2 regions of the Oceanobacillus phoenicis genome follow, and region 2 is predicted to be linked to the other one. Evidence: a T-box and tRNA genes for the amino acid it is inferred to sense, from the RefSeq annotation. Region 2 holds a T-box; the other holds one or more tRNA genes.

Region 1 (3,420 bases), 200 kb from region 2:
TGGAAAATTAAAGGTGACAGGTAATATCGGAATAGCCCTTAAATTACAGGAATTACTTCAGAAATATAATACTAAATGAGTAAATAGAATTAAAAGTAGTTTTGAAATCTATAATTGCAGTTTAAAATTAGGATCACATTTCTTGTGTACTATCCTAACTAACTCGGAAAAGCAAGAACACTTTTCCGAGTGGTTTTCGCCTTTTGCTATTTAAGCTTGGCTCTCAACTATTTCAATTGTAGGAATAAACGGGTAGTAAATACCTTTAATGGAATCACTATACGGTGTGACAGTATCTAGAGATTTTTGTTGTTGGCTAAGTTGATTTAGTCTGTTGAAAAAAATTAATTAAAAATGAGAATAAAGGAGATATGTGTAATATTGACTCATTTGGAGTACATAATAATATAAACTTGTCTTCAAGAACATATGTAATTACGCTATCATAACTATTTTCTTTCAATAAAATTTCTATTAACTGATGCGTCGAAATAGCTTTAATATGTTTATAATTAATAGATCTATCGACTTGGATAAAATTATGGATGATAAAAGTTATCCATATCTTCTTTTGCTATTGTTGCCCATCCTATTAGTAGTTGCTTGGATGTTACAATTCCCCTCACAAAAAGCTTAAATAATGAGTTATTAAATTGATAGAGATTAACGCTTAGAAGATAAAATAGGTATCCGATAGCTTGTTGATTGAAATCATTGTCTAACCCTTTTTTAGTTTTTGCTTCTATCCAATGAAAATAAAATGGGGTTATTTTAGATGGTTTTGTTTAGGTTAATTGTTTGTGAGTGAGGATAAAAGAGATTGAACATTCTAAAAATGTTCACTTTGTTTTAAGTGAATTTAAATGCACTTCTGAATGCTTATTTTGAAAATTATAATTTAAATAATATCAAATTTATTTTCTTTTATGAAAATCTGTTCTAAATTGTTGTTCAAGAAGTTTATTGCAAGACAACTACATCACTCCATTAAAATAGGGCTAAGTATTTTAATATATAAAAAATAGTATAATTGAACTATAATAAAGTAATCGAGGATATTCAAATTGAAAGAAAATTATACTAAAAAAGTAGCTTTATATGATAAAAAGAAAAAAATGTAAAAATCTATTAAAATTTATGTTGAAATATAAAAAAGAACATGCTATTATAAATAACGCAGTCGAAAAACGAAATAAAAACTTTTGCAAAGACGCAAAAAAATGATTGACAGATTATGTTATACATGATAAATTATATTTCGTTGCTGTTATTACATAAACAACAATATTCCACAGTAGCTCAGTGGTAGAGCAATCGGCTGTTAACCGATCGGTCGTAGGTTCGAATCCTACCTGTGGAGCCATGGCGGTGTAGCTCAGCTGGCGAGAGCGTACGGTTCATACCCGTGAGGTCGGGGGTTCGATCCCCTCCGCCGCTACCATATATAATCATGGCGGTCGTGGCGAAGTGGTTAACGCACCGGATTGTGGCTCCGGCATACGTGGGTTCGATCCCCATCGATCGCCCCATGATAAATTTAATATTGAATAGAAGGACCCTTAGCTCAGTTGGTTAGAGCTATCGGCTCATAACCGATCGGTCGCAGGTTCGAGTCCTGCAGGGTCCACCATTTAACTATTCGGAGGTATACCCAAGTCCGGCTGAAGGGATCGGTCTTGAAAACCGAGAGGCGGGTCAAACCGCGCGGGGGTTCGAATCCCTCTACCTCCTCCATACATATTTTTCGTTTTATGAACAAATTAAATTCTAATACGGCTTGGTAGCTCAGTCGGTAGAGCAGAGGACTGAAAATCCTTGTGTCGGCGGTTCGATTCCGTCCCGAGCCACTTTTTAAAAAACAAGCAAATGCTTGTTTTTTTTAGTATATGAATGAAACCGAATACAAACATTGGTAATATAATGCATATCGTTTGCAACTACTTAAAAGCTTTGATAATCTTTTTAATATAAAGGGACATAAACCTTTACATCATTTATTTTAAGGAGGAAGATAAACATGGCAAAATATGAATTACCGGAATTACCATATGCATATGATGCATTGGAGCCAACAATTGACAAAGAGACAATGAACATTCACCATACGAAACATCACAACACGTATGTAACTAAATTAAATGATGCATTGGAAGGACAGGCAGATCTTCAAAGCAAGTCTGTAGAAGAATTAATCAGCAATCTAGATGCAGTCCCTGAAAGTGCTAAAACTGTAGTACGCAACAATGGGGGCGGACATGCAAACCATAGCCTATTTTGGAAGCTATTATCTCCGAACGGCGGTGGTGAGCCAACAGGTGAACTAGCAGATAAAATTAATGCTAAATTTGGTTCACTAGACAAATTCAAAGAAGAATTTGCAGCAGCAGCTGCTGGTCGTTTCGGTTCTGGTTGGGCATGGCTTATAGTAAACAACGGTGAACTCGAAATTACAAGTACACCAAATCAAGATTCTCCATTAATGGATGGTAAAACTCCAATTCTAGGACTTGATGTTTGGGAACATGCTTATTATCTTAAGTATCAAAACAAGCGCCCAGAATACATTTCAGCATTCTGGAATGTAGTTAATTGGGATCAAGTAGCGAAAAACTACGAAGAAGCTAAATAATTTTATAACTATAAATCAAAACACGTGAAATGATTTTCACGTGTTTTTTTTGTATAGATACGACTCCTTCGCAAAAAATAAAGTAGGAAAAGAAGGAGTCGTTATGATGTTCCAACAAATAAACAAATACTATCAAAAACATAAAATTGAAAATCGTGATTTAATCATTCTTTTATTAATTGGCGGATTATATTCAGGAGGTATTTTCTTATCGAATACATTTGTCAACGTCTACATTTGGAAACAATCCGGAGAATTAATAACAATCGCTAATTATAATTTAGCTAGTTACATTTTTCAGGCACTTGCATTTGTATGGGCGGGAAAGTTATCAAAAGCAATTGATCGTATACTTATCTTACGTGTTGGAATACTATTTCTTTGCTTATTTTTTGTTTGTGTATTATTTATTGGAGAATTGGCAGCTTATTATAACTTTATACTAGGATGCTTAATAGGTATCGGTTATGGGTTTTTCTGGTTATCTTTTCATGTTCTTACATTTGAAATAACTGAACCTGATACAAGAGATATGTTTAATGGAGTGTTTGGAATTTTAAGTTCCTTTGCTGGCATGGTGGGTCCGCTTTTAGCAGGTTTCATTATAGCGAATATGGTAGATGATGTCGGATATAATGTGATTTTTGGTATTTCTTTCTTATTATTTGCTTGTGCAGTGATTGCCAGTTTCTTTATCGTTCGAAAAGGCTCTAAAGGATTATTTGCAATGAAGCATATAGCAAAAGAAAAAAAGAGAAACAAAAATTGGAAAAGAATTTTACATTCGCATT
Region 2 (3,420 bases):
TCTGCTTTACACCAGATTCTAATGCTTGTATCATTTCTTTTTTTTCCTGATCATCAGAGTGCTTCCAAATTAATTCAAATAATACTCCTAGACCAGGAAGCATTTTTTCCTCACCATTTTGAATGGCATCCACAATTGTAGCTTCGAGCTGTTGCTCGTCATTATTGGAAATGTTGGAATAAATTGCTTTACGTAAGTTTAAATCCATTATACACACTCCTCTTGAAATAGTGGACTATGGATAGTTTGACCAGAACAACAAAATATATGTATGATACAGATAGGAAAATAATGAAGGATGTTTTGAATCATGATTACTTCTATAAAAAATGAAAAAGTGAAAAACTGGAAAAAATTACATCGTAGAAAAGAAAGGTTAAAAACCAACACATTCTTAATAGATGGTATCCATTTAATTCAAGAAGCCTTAAATAGCAATTGGGTTATTCAAGAATTAATAGTTGTTGAAGGATATGAAATACCAAACGATGCTAAAGATATTCCTGTGGAGTATGTAAGCGAAAATGTATTAAAAGAAATATCACAGACACAAACTCCTCAAGGAATTATTGCTGTGGTAGAAATGAATAATACCAATGTACAGGGGGCGAACGAGCTGGTTATCCTTCTTGATTCCCTACAAGACCCTGGAAATATGGGGACGATTATCCGGACAGCCGATGCAGCTGGAGTCGATGCTGTTATATTAGGTGAGGGATGTGTTGATTTATACAATGATAAAGTTATCCGTGCTACACAAGGGTCTCTTTTTCATATACCAATTTATACTGCAACTTTGGAACAAGAAATTCATAAGTTACAAACACAAGGATTTACAATTTTAGCAACTGCATTACATGATGCTGTAGACTACACTGAAGTAAGAAATCAAAATAAAGTTGGTTTAATTCTTGGTAATGAAGGGGCAGGAGTAACTTCATCATTATTAGACATAGCAAATCAACGTATAAATATCCCTATCTATGGAAAAGCTGAATCATTAAATGTAGGCATTGCAGCTGGAATATTAATGTATCACTTAAAAAAATAACCTTGCATGCTTAGTATGTTTTTTCTATAATGGTTTTATTACTAAAAAAATCAATACAAGCGAAGAAGGAGCTAGCAAGACTCATTTTTGATCATTTAAGGGAGGGAATGTCCTGACTGAAAGCATTCCTATTGATGATGAGAATTGCATTTCACTCTGGAGCTAACACTTGGACCATAGATGAATGTAAAGGTGTTTCGGAACCATCCGTTATCAGGTTAAAGTTGGATTATAGAAATAATGTATAATCAACAAGGGTGGTACCGCGACCATAGAGCCTCGTCCCTTTTTGGGATAGGGGCTTTTTTGTATGTAAATCCGTTTTACGTATTGATGAGATGAATTAAGGAGGGTATAAAAAATGAAAGAAGAATTACACGCCATTCGTGATGAGGCCATTGCGTCTGTCGAAGAAGCAAATGATATGAAATCATTACAGGATTTAAAAGTGAAATATTTAGGGAAAAAAGGTTCGTTAACGAGTGTTCTAAGAGGAATGGGGAAATTATCAAAGGAAGAACGCCCAGTAGTTGGTGAAATTGCGAACCAAGTTCGTGAACAAATTACTTCTGCGTTAGATCAGAAAACAGAAAAAATTGAAGAAGAAGCGTTAAATGAAAAGTTAGAAAAAGAAACGATTGACGTGACTTTACCTGGTAATTCGGTACACATAGGCGGTAAACATTTGTTAACCAGTGTTGTTGAAGAAATAGAGGATTTATTTATCGGTATGGGATATGAAGTAAAGGAAGGTCCAGAAGTGGAAACAGATTACTTTAATTTTGAAGCATTAAACCTTCCTAAAAACCATCCAGCAAGAGATATGCAGGATACATTTTTTATTACAAATGAGTTGTTACTTCGCACACAAACTTCACCAGTTCAGGCACGTACAATGCAGGCATACAATGGAGAAAAGCCAATTAAAATGATATGCCCTGGTAAAGTTTATCGTCGAGATACTGATGATGCGACGCACTCTCATCAATTTAGACAAATAGAAGGATTAGTTATCGATAAAAATATAACATTAAGTGACTTAAAAGGAACGCTAGACATCTTTGCCAAGAAAATGTTTGGAGAGGAACGTGAAATTCGACTTCGTCCATCTTTCTTCCCATTTACAGAGCCATCAGTTGAAATGGATGTTTCATGTAAAGTGTGCAGTGGTCAAGGTTGTTCTGTCTGTAAGCAGACTGGTTGGATTGAAATTTTAGGTGGAGGAATGGTACACCCCCGAGTATTAGAAATGAGTGGATATGATCCGAAAGTTTACAGCGGATTTGCTTTTGGAATGGGTCAAGAACGTATCGCAATGCTTAAATTTGGAGTAAATGATATTCGTCATTTCTATACCAACGATATTCGATTCTTAAATCAATTTCACCAAGCATAAAACGGAAAAAGATAAAGGAGGAAGACCATGTTAGTATCTTATAATTGGCTAAAAAATTACGTGAATTTAGACGCGGTTACACCCGAAGAGCTTGCAGCGAAGATTACAAAATCAGGAATTGAGGTAGAAGGAGTAGAATACATCGCCGAAAAAAACGAAAATATAGTAGTTGGCTATGTGGAATCTTGTGAAAAACATCCTGATGCAGATAAATTAAATTTGACACAAGTAAATATAGGAGAAGAGACATTACAAATTGTATGTGGTGCGCCTAATGTAGCTAAAGGGCAAAAAGTTGCAGTAGCCAAACCAGGAGCAGTGTTACCAGGGAATATGAAAATCAAAAAAGTAAAACTTCGTGGAGTGGAATCAAACGGGATGATCTGCTCTCTTCAAGAACTTGGATTAGAAGAGAAGTATATACCAACAGATATTGCAGAAGGAATATTTGTTTTCCCAGAAGATGAGGATATCGAAGTTGGAACCAAGGTAGATCAGTGGTTGAATTTAACAGATGCTGTTTTAGATTTAGACGTTTTAGCTAATCGACCGGATGCACTGAGTATGTTGGGTGTAGCTTATGAAGTTGCAGCTGTTTTAGATCAACCAATTGATTTACCGAATGAAGAAATTGATTATATTGATGAGAATGCGTCTGATGAAGTTGAGGTTCACATTGATGCCAAGGATTTAAATCCTTATTACGGAGCATTTGTCATTAAAGATGTAGAGATTAAACCATCACCTTTATGGATGAGAAATTACTTAATGGCATCCGGGATTCGACCAATTAACAATGTAGTTGATATTACGAACTATGTACTGTTAGAGTATGGGCAACCACTGCATGCATTTGATTTTGATCGTTTTGGATCAAATAAAATTGTTATTCGTCGTGGATACGATGGGGAAGTAATCAAAACATTGGATGAACAAGAAAGAAAACTAACGAAAGATAATCTTGTGATAACAA

Evidence for each region. The T-box of region 2 lies ahead of pheS (phenylalanine--tRNA ligase subunit alpha). A T-box ahead of a tRNA ligase gene usually reads a tRNA of that ligase, here a tRNA-Phe.
Region 1: it has a tRNA-Phe gene. The T-box ahead of pheS (phenylalanine--tRNA ligase subunit alpha) is inferred to sense a tRNA for this amino acid. The anticodon was not compared.

Annotation. Positions count from the first base shown of each region.
Region 1 is NZ_JBDFME010000001.1:2,563,704-2,567,123, forward strand. It holds gene ABC346_RS12690 (SCP2 sterol-binding domain-containing protein) at 1-79, shown strand, start outside; tRNA gene ABC346_RS12695 (tRNA-Asn) at 1,289-1,363, shown strand; tRNA gene ABC346_RS12700 (tRNA-Met) at 1,365-1,441, shown strand; tRNA gene ABC346_RS12705 (tRNA-His) at 1,454-1,529, shown strand; tRNA gene ABC346_RS12710 (tRNA-Ile) at 1,554-1,630, shown strand; tRNA gene ABC346_RS12715 (tRNA-Ser) at 1,642-1,734, shown strand; tRNA gene ABC346_RS12720 (tRNA-Phe) at 1,775-1,847, shown strand; gene sodA (superoxide dismutase SodA) at 2,018-2,629, shown strand; gene ABC346_RS12730 (MFS transporter) at 2,736-3,420, shown strand, end outside.
Region 2 is NZ_JBDFME010000001.1:2,366,993-2,370,412, forward strand. It holds gene sspI (small acid-soluble spore protein SspI) at 1-208, opposite strand, end outside; gene ABC346_RS11705 (TrmH family RNA methyltransferase) at 311-1,051, shown strand; T-box leader at 1,105-1,341, shown strand; gene pheS (phenylalanine--tRNA ligase subunit alpha) at 1,413-2,447, shown strand; gene pheT (phenylalanine--tRNA ligase subunit beta) at 2,475-3,420, shown strand, end outside.